DNA from 3 places in the Microbispora sp. NPDC088329 genome. Region 2 is predicted to be linked to each of the others. Evidence: riboswitches for the same ligand, from Rfam matches in the RefSeq annotation. Region 2 holds a riboswitch; each other region holds the start of a gene.

Region 1 (4,447 bases), on a different contig from region 2:
GGCTGACCCGGCGTGACCCGGACCTGATGCGGGGCAGGCGGCTGTGGCTCGCCGTCGCGGCCGGGCTGCTCGTGCTGGCGGGTGCCGGGCTGGTCGCCCGTGGCCTCAACTACGGCGTCGAGTTCACCGGCGGCCGGATCGTCGAGTTCGGCACGAGCAGGCCCGTCGACGTCGCGACGGCCAGGCAGGCGGTTGCGGACGCCGGGTTCCCCTCGGCCGTCGTGCAGCGGTCGGACGACGCGATCTCGGTGCGTACCGGGCAGATCAGCGCCGACGACGTGGTCCGCATGGAGGAGGCGCTGGACCGGCGCGTGGGTGAGGTCACCAAGCAGCGCGACGAGCTCATCGGGCCGAGCCTCGGCGAGGAACTGCGCCGCAACGCGCTCATCGCGCTCGCCGTCGCGCTCGCGGCGCAGCTCGTCTACCTGGCGCTACGGTTCCGGTGGACGTTCGGCACGGCGGCCGTGGCGGCGCTGTTCGTGGACGCGGCCGTCGTCGTCGGCGCGTTCGCCTGGCTCGGCAAGCCGATCGACGGCGTCTTCCTGGCCGCGATGCTCACGATCATCGGCTATTCGGTCAACGACAAGGTCGTGCTCTTCGACCGGGTGCGCGAGCTGTGGCCGGTGCGGCGCGGGGAGCCGTTCCACCGGGTGGTGAACGCCGCGATCCTGCAGACCGTGCCGCGCACCGTCAACACCGGGCTCGGGGCGCTGTTCATCCTGGCGGCGCTGGCGGTGTTCGGCGGCGACTCGCTGCGCGACTTCGCCGTCGCCCTGCTGATCGGCATCGTCGTCGGCACGCTGTCGTCGTCGTTCGTGGCCGGGCCGGTGGCGATCGCGCTGGAGAGGCGCAGCTCGCAGCCGCCGCCCGCTCCCGCCGCCCCGCGCCGCAGGCCCGTCACTCGTGACGGATCGGGCGCGGTCGTCTGAGCCGCGAGTCGTGGCCCCGGGACGTGCCCGGGGCCACGAGAGCGGATCAGCGCCGGATCAGCGCCGGCCGAGTGCGCGCAGCTCAGCGGGCGTCAGCGCGGAGACGTTCTGGTCGATGGGCGAGTCGGTGTACTGATGGATCGCCCAGGACTTCCAGTCGGCGGGCGGCGTGATGTCGCCCGGGGCCTTGCTGTAGTGGGCCACCCACAGCGGGTACTGGCCGAGGCCGCCGCCGTACTCGTTCGCGAAGTTCCAGCCGCTGTAGAACATCGGCCTGGTCCCGGTCTTGGCCGTCACGTACTCCAGCCAGGTCTTGGCCCACTTGTTGACATGTGCGACCGACTCGCCGTCGGTGGTCTCCAGGTCGAGCACCAGGATGTCACCGGGCTTGCTCGGCTGCGCGTTCACCACCTCGAGGAAGTGGTCGGCCTCGGCGACGGGGTCGTTGGAGGGATGGCCGTAGTGGTAGACACCGCGGACGATGCCCTTCTTCTCCAGCTCCCGCCAGTGGCGGGGGAAGGACGAGTCGGTCCACGAGGTTCCCTCGGTGGCCTTGATGAAGCCGAACTGCGCGCGGCTGTTCACCCAGTCGTGGTCGGCCTCGTAGCCGGAGACGTCCTGGCCGTACGTGTGCGGGTTGGCGTAGGCCGGGGCGGACAGGACGACGGCCGCCGTGACGGTGGCCGAGGCGGCCGAGACCGCGAGGGTCGCCGCCGCGAGGGCGGAGCGCAGGCGCCGGCGGGAGGGCCGGCGGCCGAGGGAGAGCCGATGGGTGGGCATACGGGGTTGACTCCTTGCTTCCATGCCGCCTACCGGGTTAGCTGACGGGTTCGGGCAGGAAGTGCCCTACGGACGCATCTGGGGGCTGCGCCCGATTCACCCCAGGAAATGGGTCCCCGGCTCCGCAGGACGCGGATTCGGCGGCCGCGCGATCATCCTGATCGCGTGGACCGGGCAACGACACGGCAACGGACACGAGAAGGCGGAGACCGCCGGTACCCATTGCCGTGGCACCTAAAGGTACACACCGCACCAGAATGGTGTAAACAGGACAAAAGGCGTCTTTACCTGCGCGCGAGTTGCCGCGGCGAGATGGCGTCGGCGCACCCTCGGGCCCGTCAGTCCGGGGTAAGGATCACGGCTACCGACGGTAAGTAGTCAATCAATTGCCCTGCGTGAAAGAGTCCGTCTCCGGAGGGATCACCCTCCTCCTCCCTCCCGAACCTGGGGAGGGGATCGCGACGAACGACGGGAGTGGTCTTGTGCTTCTCCTCGAGGCGGGCGGTGTGAGAGGCATCCCTCATCACGTGGCGTGTGTCATGGACGGGAACGGCCGGTGGGCCGCGCAGCGGTCGCTGCCCCGCACCGCGGGGCATCGGGCGGCGGAGGCCGCCGTGATCGACGTCATCGAGGCAGCGCACACGGCCGGCGTCGAGTGGTTGAGCCTGTACGCCTTCTCAACGGAGAACTGGCGGCGCCCGGCCCCCGAGGTCGACGTCCTGCTGCGCCTGGTGCGGCGCGCCATACGCAAACACGCCTTGTCACTGCACACACGCGGGATCCGATGCCGGTTCCTCGGGGTCACAGACCCGCGGATCCCGCCCGCGCTGGCGCGGGACATCGCCGACCTGACGGCGCTGACCCACGACAACCGGCGGATGACGTTGACGGTCGCGTTCGATCACGGCGGTCGTCGCGACATCATCGAGGCCGCCCGGTCGCTGATCCGCGACGGGGTGCCGCCCGAGCAGGTCACCGAGGAGAGTTTCGCCCGTCGCCTGCCCCACCCCGACATGCCGGAGGTGGACCTGGTCATCCGCACCTCCGGAGAGCAGCGGATTTCCAACTTCATGCTGTGGCAGGTGGCGTACGCCGAATGGGTCTTCCCCCGGGTGCTGTGGCCCGACTTCCGGGCCGAGCACTTCTGGGAGTGCCTGGAGGCCTACCGGCGGCGCGAGCGCCGGTACGGCGGCGTACAGGCACCGGCCCCTATGGGAAAGGGATGTCGATGAGCGACGCAGCAGCAGCCGGAACCGACGCCGATCCGCTCGGCCCGGGATCGATGCTCCACCGGTTGACCCGGCAGGCACGCTGGGGGCTGGTGGCGACCCGGGCCATCGTCCTGGAGGCCGCGCACCCGCAGATCGGCGCGGCGTTGATCACCAACTCGACTTTCGTCGCGCACCCGTGGCGGCGGCTGCGCAACACCGTGCTCAGCACGCAGCGGATCGTCGACCCCGACATTCAGGTGCGGCAGCGGGAGGCGGCCCGGCTCAACCGCCTGCACGCCCGCATCACCGGTGTCGACGCGGAGGGCCGCCCGTTCAACGCCGCCGACTCCGAGGCGCGCGCCTGGGTGGTGGCGACGCTGTTCGAGTCCACGGTCACGATGTGCCGGCTGAGCGGCGAGTCCCTCGACGGCCCCGCCCTGGACCGGCTGTACGCCGAGTTCCGGGCGTTCCTCGCCCTGATGGACCCCTACGGGGGCAAGCTGCCGCCCACCCTGCGGGAGTTCTGGCGCTACTACGCGCGCTTCGTGGAAGAGCGGCTGGAGAACACCGAAGCGGTCCACGTCATCCTCGACCGCCTGTTCGCGCAGGTGCCCGCTCCCCCTCTGCTACGGGACCGGCCGGCCGTGTGGGCGGCGGGCAGGGCGCTCGCCGGGCCCACGGCCAGCGCCGTCGTCGTGGCGTCGCTGCCCGAGTCGCTCCGCGCGCGACTGGGGCTCGCCGAGGTGCCGGGCACACGCACGCTGATGCACGCCGCCTACCTGTCCACGCATCTCGCGACGCGGCTGCTGCCGGAGTCGTGGACACGGCTCGACACGGTCATGACGATGCTTGATCCGGCCTACGCGCCTCAGCGGGGCGGCGACGCGCTCACAGGGCTACCCACGTTGGAAGGGCTACGCCGTGGCGTGGCGAAAGCGGGGGCGCTCCTGCGCCTCCTCACGCCCGATCGGGAGACGGAGGCCACCGGCGACTCGGCACAGCGCTCCGCCGCGCGGTTCTTCTCCGAGGTCCTCGACCAGACCGGCGACGGTCACCTCGACTGGCCCGACCTCGCCGCGATGGCGCGGGAGATCGCCACCCGCCTCGACCTGGACACCCAGGACGAGGACCGCCTGTTCGCCGCCTTCGCCGACTGGTGGCGCGAGCTGCAGAAAGAGCTCGACACCGACGGCGACGGACGCATCACCGGCCACGAGTACGCCGCGGCGGCGGCCGCCATGGCCGGTCCCGCCCTGGTCAGGATCGCCGAGGTCCTGTTCGACGTCACCGATAGGGACGACGACCAGGTCATCGACGCGCGGGAGTGCCGGGCTCTCTTCCGGACGGCCTTCGATCAGGACCCGGGCGGCGGCGACACCGGCGAGCGACTGACCCGTGGCGATTTCGTCCGCCGGTTCCTGAGCTTCATGGCCGGCCGCCGGCACTCCGGCGCCTACGACCAGTTGTTCGCCCAGTCCTGACGGCCTCGCCACGTTCCCCTCGCCGAATTCATCGAGCGCACCGGTC
Region 2 (4,447 bases):
TGCCCACGACGATCAGCAGGCCGGCCGACTACGTGAACGCGGTGGTGCCGGGCGAGCCGGGGGTGACGGCCGTGCCCGCGCGGGCGCTGGCCAACGACGACCCCCAGCTCCTCGACCAGCTTCTGGCCATCCCCCATCTGCACCTGGTTGTGGACGGCTACAACGTGACCAAGACCGGTTACCCGTCGCTGACCCTCGCCGACCAGCGGGCCCGGCTGCTGACCGGGCTCGGCGGGCTCGCCGTGCAGACGCGGGCGGAGGTGACCTGCGTCTTCGACGGCGCCGAGCTGAACGGGCCCGTCCAGGTGTCCGCGCCCCGCGGGGTGCGGGTGGTGTTCAGCCCGCCCGGGGAGATCGCCGACGACCTCATCCGCACGCTGGTGCGGGCGGAGCCGCCGGGGCGGGCCATCGCGGTGGTCTCCTCCGACCGGGAGGTGGCCGAGTCGGTGCGCCGCATGGGCGCCCGGCCGGTGCCCTCGCTCCTCCTGCTGCGCCGGCTCGGCCGAGGCTGAACGACGTGCGCACGCTCCGCTCCGGCGTCGTCGCCGCGCGTGATGACCGCCGCGAATACCTGCGAATAGGTTGAGACTTCATGATCGCCTAGATAGAGTCGCGCCGCAGGTTTCGTTGATCCAAGAGGGGGCTCAGTGCGAGGGCGTGTGCCGGTGGCCGCCGGTTTGGCCACGGTGGTCCTGCTGACGCCGGTGACGGGCGCGCAGGCGGATCCGAAGCCCACGGTCGCGCAGGCCAAGGCGAAGCTGAGCAAGCTCAACAAGCAGGCCGACACACTCGTGGACCGCTACAACGCGGCCAGCGAGAAGTGGAAGAAGGCGAGGGAGAAGTACCTCGCGATCAACGGCGACTACAAGAAGCAGAACGTCCGGGTGGAGGCGCTCCGCTCCGGGCTGGTCACGATGGCCGTCAACAGCTACCAGGTCGGCGACATGGGGTCGTTGGGCGGCGTCTTCTCCGGCGGCGACCCCGACTCGATGCTCAGCGGCCTCGCGACGCTCAACCACATCTCCGCCGAGCGTGCCGGGCGGCTCAAGGAGTACGAGAGCGCCATCAAGGACCTCAAGGACCGCCGCGACCGCAGCAAGGCGCTCTACAAGGAGGCCACTGACGTCAGGGGTGAGCTCGCCGACGAGAAGGAGAAGGTCGACAAGCTCGTCAGGGAGCAGATGAAGCTCCTGCGCTCACTCGGGACGTTCAACCCCGGCAACCCCAACAGCCCCGGCGTCGTCTACACCGGGCCCGCGTCCGGCAACGCGCTCGCGGCTCTCCAGTTCGCCTACAAGCAGGTCGGCAAGCCGTACCGCTACGGGGGCACCGGACCGGACGGATGGGACTGCTCAGGGCTCGTGCAGGGCGCCTGGGCGGCGGCCGGGGTGACCCTGCCCCGGACCAGCTACGAGCAGTGGGCCTGGGGGGCGAGCCGCCGGGTCTCGCTGGACGAGCTCCAGCCGGGAGACCTGCTCTGGCATGCCGGGTACGGGCATGTCGGCATCTACGCCGGTGACGGCAAGGTCGTCCACGCTCCGCAGACCGGCGATGTTGTGAAGATTGTCACACTTGCCGAGTATCACGCGATCGGCGCCGTCCGCCCCTGACGTCCGCGACTTCTGTGCTTTTTGTGGCTGCTGTGACCGGATTCGCCGCCCGTTGCCAGGATTGTGAGCAGAGTCACATTTAGCCCTTTCGCGCTGCGGGTACGCTGCCGTTTCTTCTTGGTGACCTTCGTTATCCGATCTTTATGCGACGGGAGGGCTTTGCCGAACGCGGCGGGTCCTCGGTAGCTTCTGGGCCGCGGCGAGCACGCCTCGCCGTCGCGAGCCCGGTCCGGCCGGCCGGTCGCGCAGTCATCCACCGTCATCGGCGCCCTTCACCACTCTCCCCTTCGCGGGATCCCCCCGGCGCCGGTGGCATGCCGAGTCCGTGCAGTCAGGAGGCACGGAGCCGGGGAACCATCGACCTTCACCGAAGGTCCGGGGTGAATCGGCGCGTCGCGCGCCGTAGGGCGACTTCCCCGCCCGAACCCGTCAGCTAACCCGGTAGGCGTGAGCGGAAGACCCGAGGAGAGATCCTGTCTACCACCCCCGCTAGTCTGTCCCGTCTTGCCCGAATTGCCCTTGGAGGTGCCGCTTTGACGGCATCCGTAGGGGTCGCCGGTGCGCAGCCGGCGGCGGCCGACACGGTGACGGTCACGGTCGTCAAGACGGACACAGCGGCGAAGACCGCCGCGAAGACGACCACGAAGGCGAGCACCGGCACCACCGCTCGCAAGGCCGCCGTGAAGAAGCAGCAGACCAGGAAACGCGCCGCCAAGCGGAAGATCGGCAGGGGCGTGCTCCAGCAGGTCAAGGCCGAGCGCGCGGTCAAGGCCGCCAAGAAGCAGATCGGAGACCCCTACCGCTACGGCGCCACGGGACCGGGCGCGTTCGACTGCTCGGGCCTGGTCCAGTACGCCTGGCGCCAGGCGGGCGTACGGCTGCCGCGCACGACGTGGTCCATCCGCAGCGCGGTCAGGAAGAAGGTGTCCTGGGGTCACTTCGAGCCCGGTGACCTGATCTTCACGAGCGGCGGCGGCCACGTCGGCATGTACGTCGGGCACGGCAAGATGATCCACGCTCCGCACACCGGCACGCGGGTCCGGATCGACAAGCTGGACGCCTACCGGAGGAGCACCTTCGTCGGTGCCGTCCGTCCGGGCGTCTGACGGGCACCGGTCACCAGCCCCCTCGACCGGCGCCGTCCCTACGGCCCCGCCCACCTCGCCGAGGTGGGCGGGGCCGTGACATGTGCTGGTTAGCATGCACGGCGTGACTCCTCCATCCCCTGAAGGGGACGGTCTCCCGCCGTGTCCGGCTGAGATGTCCCCCTGCCGGATGGACCCGGCAGTCCCCTCGCCAGAGCGGACGGCTCCGCGGACGGCGACCGGCGAGGTCTCCGCGGTGCCCGGGAGCGTGGCGGCGCCTGCGCGGGCCGATCGGCGCCACGCCGCAAACCCGCCCCACAGGTTCCGTCTCCGCCGCACGGCGGCCGTCGCCGTCGCGCTGGCCGTGCTGCTGGCCGGGCCTGCCGCCGCGGCCCCGCCCGACCCGCTGCGTCCCCTGCTGACGCGTGCCCGCGCCGCCGTGCGGGAGCATCCGGACATGTGGACCGGCGCCTCCGTCGTCCGCGGCGAGCGCGTCGTCGTCGTCGGGTCGCCCGGGTCGCTGGTCGCCGGGATCGCCGCGCTGGCCGGCGAGGCGGACCGTACGGTGACGAGGGTCTGGGGAGGACACGGCCGAGGACACGAGGGCGCGGTGGTCCTCGTGCCGCGCACCGAGGAGCAGGCGGCCGTGCTGGCCTCGCCGGCGAAGGTGGACGATCTGGCGGCCGTCGCCACGGCCGGCCGGGTGATCGTGCAGCCTGCCGCGTTCGCCCGCCTGACCGCGACCGGCCGTCTGGTCGTCGTGACCCACGAGCTGACGCACGTCGCGACCGCCGGCCCCCGCGCCGTGCCGATGTGGCTCATGGAGGGCTTCGCCGACTATGTCGGCTATCTGGACAGCGGCCTGCCGGTCCGGACGATCGCCGCCGAGCTGGCCGCCGACGTGGCCGCGGGGAAGGCGGCGCTGCACGGTCTGCCGGGGCCCGCCGACTTCGCCGCCAGGCCCGCCCAGGCGTATGAGGAGGCGTGGCTGGCCTGCCGCTACATCGCCGTCCGGTTCGGCGAGCGGAGCCTGGTCGCGCTCTACCGCGCCGCGTCGCGCGAGGAGATCGGCGCGGCCCTGCGGGAAGTGCTCGGGCTGACCGCCGAAGGCCTGACCCGCGAATGGCGGACCTACACGCGCGAGCAGCTCGCCCCGTCCTGATCACCACAGGGCGTCTTCACAGGGCGACGGCGAGGCCACGGCTGCGACAATGCGTTCTCGGGCGGCGCGCGGGCGGACCGCCCGGCCACGCCGGCAGCGGGGGTGAGGATGACGAAGCGGACGCTGATCATCACGAACGACTTCCCGCCCAGACCGGGCGGCATCCAGGCGTTCGTGCACGGCCTCGCCTCGCGCAGGCCGCCCGGCTCCGTGGTCGTGTACGCCCCGTGCTGGAAGGGCTGCGAGGAGTTCGACGCCCGCCAGCCGTACGAGGTGGTCCGTCATCCCTCCTCGCTGATGCTGCCGACGCGCTCGGTGGCGAGCAGGGCGGCGGCGCTGGTCGAGGACGGCGCGACCGTCGTCTTCGGCGCGGCGGCGCCGCTGGGGCTGCTCGCCCCCGCCCTGCGCGCCGCCGGCGCGGGCCGGATCGTCATGCTCACCCACGGGCACGAGGCGTCGTGGGCCCGCCTGCCGGGGGCGCGCGCCCTGCTGGGCCGCATCGGCGCGGGGGCCGACGTCGTGACCTATCTCGGCGAGTACACCCGCCGCCGGATCGCGCGGGCCGTTCCCGCATCCAGGCTGGTACGGCT
Region 3 (4,447 bases), on a different contig from region 2:
TCGCCCTTTTTGCCCATGATGCGGACGCGGCCGTCGGGGCCGGGGTCGGGCATGTCCACGCCGTGCTCGCGCATGCACTGGGCGAACTTGAGCTGGGCCTCCTGCCGGTCGACGGTGCCCGGTGACGGCTTCGTCGTCGCGCCCGTCGCGGTGCCGGTGGTGGCGCCGGGAGTGGCGCCGGGAGTGGCGCCGGGAGTGGCGCCGGGAGTGGCGCCGCCCGCACTGGCGATCCCGTCGTCCGCGGGGGCCGCGCCGCAGGCGGCCAGTGCCAGCGCGAGCCCGAATGCCGGGCCCAGGGCGCGCAGCGGTCGTAAGCGCATGGGTCGCTCCTTCTTTCCCGGGGCGTTCGCCCGGGACGGGGCCCAACTTCAGCGGAGGCGGTGCTAAACGCGGATAAGCGAGATCCGTTTATCCGCGGCTAACACCTCCTGCGCCAGTCTCGGAGCCGAGCGGGAGGTTGGAATGCGGGTGCTCGTGGTCGAGGACGAGGAACAGCTGGCCCACGCGGTCGCCCGCGGGCTGCGGCTGCACGCGATCGCGGTGGACGTGGCCTGCGACGGCCGGGAGGCGCTGGAGCTGGCCGCCTACGTCGACTACGACGTGGTCGTGCTCGACCGCGACCTGCCCGAGGTGCACGGAGACGAGGTGTGCCGGGAGCTGGTCGGCGCCGGCGGGGCGAGCCGCATCCTCATGCTGACGGCGGCCGGGCGGGTGCGGGACCGGGTCGGGGGCCTGTCCCTGGGCGCCGACGACTACCTGGTCAAGCCGTTCGCGTTCGCCGAGCTGGTGGCCCGGATCCGGGCGCTGGCCCGGCGCACGCCCCGGGCGGTGCCGCCGGCGATCGAGCGGGCCGGGATCCGGCTCGACCCCGCCCGCCGCACGGTCGTGCGGGACGGGCGGCAGGTGGCGCTGGGGCGTAAGGAGTTCGACGTGCTGCACGAGCTGATGAGCGCGGGCGGCGGGCTGGTCACCCCGGCCCGGCTGCGCGCGAAGGTGTGGGACGAGCACGCCGGCGCCGGTACCGGCGTGCTGCGCGTCACGATCACCTCGCTGCGCCGCAAGCTGGGCGAGCCGCCGGTGATCGAGAACGTGCCGGGCCGGGGGTACCGGCTGTGACCCGCGTCCTGTCCTTGTGGGGCGGGCTCGGTCTGCGGATGCGGCTCACCCTCCTGTACGGCGGGCTGTTCCTCCTGGCGGGGTCGGTGCTGCTGTGGTTCACCCACCTGCTGACCGCGCGGGCACTCAACCAGCGGTTCGTGGTGGCGGTGGCGTCGAAGGTGACCGGCGCGGGCGCCCCCGATGCCGTCCCCGGCGGCAGGCTGCCCGACGGCGACCTGCTCGCGCAGCGGGTGCGGACCAATGTCGAGCAGGGGGCGGCGGACGTGCTGAGCGACGTGCTCAGGTCGACGGTGATCGTCATGATCCTGGTCGGGGCCGTCGCGGTGGTGCTGGGCTACCTGGTGGCCGACCGCGCTCTGCGCCCGCTCGACCGCGTGACCGAGACCGCGCAGCGGCTGTCGGAGAGCACGCTGCACGAGCGGATCGCCCTGCGCGGCCCGCAGGACGAGGTCAAACGGCTCGCCGACACCTTCGACGCGATGCTCGACCGGCTGCACCGGGTGTTCGACGCCCAGCGCCGGTTCATCGCCAACGCCTCCCATGAGCTGCGCACCCCGCTGGCGGTCAACCGTACGGTCCTTGAGGTGTCGCTGGAGGAACCGGCCGCGTCGGAGGACCTCAAGGCGCTGGCCCGCGCGCTGCTGGGCACGAACGCGAGGTATGAGCGGCTGATCGAGGGCCTGCTCATGCTGGCCCAGTCGGAGCAGGAGGTGACCTGCCGCAGGCCGGTCGACCTGCGGCAGGTCGTCCGCACGGTGATGGAGCAGATCGACCTGCAGCCGCGACGCGGGAAGGTGGTCGTCCACGAGGACCTGCGCCCGGCGGTCGCGCAGGGTGATCCGCTCTTCCTCGAGCGCTGCCTGTTCAACCTGCTGGAGAACGCGATCAAGTACAACGTGCGCGACGGAGAGGTCTGGGTCCGGCTGCGGGAGGACGAGGCCGGGGTGAGCGTGACGGTGGAGAACACCGGGCCCCTCGTCCCGCCGTACGAGGTGGACGACATGTTCGAGCCGTTCCGCCGGCTCGGCGGCGACCGCGTGCGTTCCGCCCGGGGGGCGGGGCTGGGCCTGTCCATCGTCCGGGCCATCGCCGTGGCACACGGCGGCACGGCGGAGGCGCTGGCCCGGCCGGAAGGCGGCCTGGCGGTGACCGTGCGCCTGCCCGGGTGATCACGGGTTGCGCGCGCCACGGCGCGCCCCTGATGATCACGTGGCGCGGCCTGCTACCCACCCCGCCCGACTTGCCGCACTAAGCACCGTAAAATCTGACTTGGTCTAACTTGACCGGTTTGACCTGGTCTATTACCTTTTAGGCATCTCAGGGCGCACTTGCTCATCTCAATGGTCAAGAAGCCCTCCTCAGACCGACGCGGCCGGCCGATACCGGCCTGCCGCCCGGCCGCCGAGTCCGCGTCCGCGGAGCCGGGGACCCACCTCTCCTGGGGTGAATCGGCATGCCTGCCGTAGGGCGACTTCCAGCCCGAACCCGTCAGCTAACCCGGTAGGCGGCATGGAAGTAAGGGAGTTCGCCCCACCATGCACGTCCTCAACACCTGTATGCGCGCTGCCCTCGCGGGCGGGGCCCTCGCCGCCACCGTGCTGGTCGCGTCGCCGGCGGCGCACGCCGACAACCCGCACGCCGGCAAGGGCCCGGCGGCCTCGCAGTCCATGGCCGAGATCGCCTCCACGCTGCCCAAGATCAGCGCCGCGGACGTGCTGACCCTGGCCAGGAGCCAGGTCGGGATCAGCGAGAACGCGGCCGGCGGCGGAACCAAGTTCCAGCAGTGGTACATGTCCTCGCCCCGCGCCCGTGAGACCCTCGCCCGCGACGGAGGCACCCTGAAGGGCTACCTCAACGCCGCCTGGTGCGACATGTTCGTCTCCTGGGTCGGCGACCAGCTCGGCATCGGGCCCGTCATGGGCTCCGACGCCTACACGGTCGAGCACGCCCGCTGGTTCGCCGACCACGGCCGCTGGGGTCAGACGCCCAAGCCGGGCGCGGTGGTGTTCTTCAACTGGAACGGCAGCAAGGACATCGACGACATCGTGCATGTCGGCTTCGTCGTCAAGGACAACGGCGACGGCACCATCCGGACCATCGAGGGCAACACGGGCGACGGCGGCGCCGTCGAGACCCGCACCCGCCCCACCTCGCAGGTGGTCGGGTACGGCTACCCGATGTATCCCGCGGACGCCTCCACCACCGCCTCCGCCTGACGGGCCGGCGGTCCGGCACGGACCCCGAAGCGCGCCGGCGATCCCGGCGCGCTTCGCCGTCCACGCGAAGGACCGGAGTGCCGCCCGCTATCGCTGTGCATGCGCACGCCGCGATCCGCGACGGGTTCCCGAGCGGGGCCGTCCGGCCGGGTCGATCGGGGCAAGGATCGAGCCTCCAACAGACCCAGTGATCCTAGAAGGACAGGCGTTCCTGGTGGGGTCCGACTCGATCAAACCGGAGCGCGTCAGGTGGCCTCGCCCAACTGTTCGGCCAGCCGCTCCAGGCCGCCCCTGATGAGCCGCCCGTACTCGTCGTCGCCGAGTTCGCCGATCAAGGCCCGCGCCTGCTGGAGATGCTCACGGGCGCGGCCTGAGTCGCCCAGCTTGCGATAGCACTCACTCAGGTTCAGGTGCAAGGACGGATACAGGCCGGCCACGGAAAGTGGCACCCCGGCCTGGGCCACCCGCTCGTCGGTGACGAGATCGGCGGCGGCAAGCGCACGCAGATCCCACATCAGCTCCTGGTGCACGTCGTCCTGTACGTCGGCCATCGAGTGGGCGAGGACGCAAACATGCAGCGGGTCGCCCTGTTCACCGCCGATGTCGTCCCAGATCTGCGCGAACAGGTCGCGCGCGGCCTCACGCCGGCCCTGGTGGTGATGCAACTCCACCCCCTGACCGATCCGGGTCATCGTCGGGTCGGTGGTCATGATCATCTCCTTTTGCCGACGCAGGCGATCGCGGTCACCCTAGTGCCTGACGTGTCCTGACGACATGTTCCTGCGGGGGGCCGTCGCGGTGCCCGCGACGGCCCCGACGGCCCCGGTCAGGCGCCGACGTAGGCCGCGAGATGCTCGCCGGTGAGGGTGGAGCGGGCGGCGACGAGATCGGCCGGAGTGCCCTCGAAGACGATCCGGCCGCCGTCGTGACCGGCGCCCGGACCGAGATCGACGATCCAGTCCGCGTGCGCCATGACGGCCTGGTGATGCTCGATCACGATGACCGACTTGCCGGAGTCGACCAGCCGGTCCAGCAGGCCGAGCAGCTGCTCGACGTCGGCGAGGTGGAGGCCGGTGGTCGGCTCGTCCAGGACGTAGACACCCCCCTTGTCG

Evidence for each region. Region 2 has a riboswitch for cyclic di-AMP ahead of AB0O28_RS06765 (C40 family peptidase). Riboswitches for the same ligand answer to the same signal wherever they lie in the genome.
Region 1: another riboswitch for cyclic di-AMP. It lies ahead of AB0O28_RS36550 (GH25 family lysozyme); the one in region 2 lies ahead of AB0O28_RS06765 (C40 family peptidase).
Region 3: another riboswitch for cyclic di-AMP. It lies ahead of AB0O28_RS08835 (CHAP domain-containing protein); the one in region 2 lies ahead of AB0O28_RS06765 (C40 family peptidase).

Annotation. Positions count from the first base shown of each region.
Region 1 covers NZ_JBFBIP010000031.1:26,695-31,141, forward strand. Annotated here, with positions in the region: gene secD (protein translocase subunit SecD) at 1-929, shown strand, start outside; gene AB0O28_RS36550 (GH25 family lysozyme) at 987-1,709, opposite strand; cyclic di-AMP (ydaO/yuaA leader) riboswitch at 1,721-1,862, opposite strand; gene uppS (polyprenyl diphosphate synthase) at 2,237-2,941, shown strand; gene AB0O28_RS36560 (oxygenase MpaB family protein) at 2,938-4,401, shown strand; gene AB0O28_RS36565 (hypothetical protein) at 4,374-4,447, opposite strand, start outside.
Region 2 covers NZ_JBFBIP010000002.1:504,637-509,083, reverse strand. Annotated here, with positions in the region: gene AB0O28_RS06775 (NYN domain-containing protein) at 1-512, shown strand, start outside; gene AB0O28_RS06770 (NlpC/P60 family protein) at 648-1,610, shown strand; cyclic di-AMP (ydaO/yuaA leader) riboswitch at 1,916-2,069, shown strand; gene AB0O28_RS06765 (C40 family peptidase) at 2,144-2,716, shown strand; gene AB0O28_RS06760 (hypothetical protein) at 2,952-3,857, shown strand; gene AB0O28_RS06755 (glycosyltransferase family 4 protein) at 3,966-4,447, shown strand, end outside.
Region 3 covers NZ_JBFBIP010000003.1:324,703-329,149, reverse strand. Annotated here, with positions in the region: gene AB0O28_RS08850 (hypothetical protein) at 1-320, opposite strand, end outside; gene AB0O28_RS08845 (response regulator transcription factor) at 463-1,116, shown strand; gene AB0O28_RS08840 (HAMP domain-containing sensor histidine kinase) at 1,113-2,288, shown strand; cyclic di-AMP (ydaO/yuaA leader) riboswitch at 2,509-2,640, shown strand; gene AB0O28_RS08835 (CHAP domain-containing protein) at 2,655-3,335, shown strand; gene AB0O28_RS08830 (hypothetical protein) at 3,581-4,045, opposite strand; gene AB0O28_RS08825 (excinuclease ABC subunit UvrA) at 4,162-4,447, opposite strand, start outside.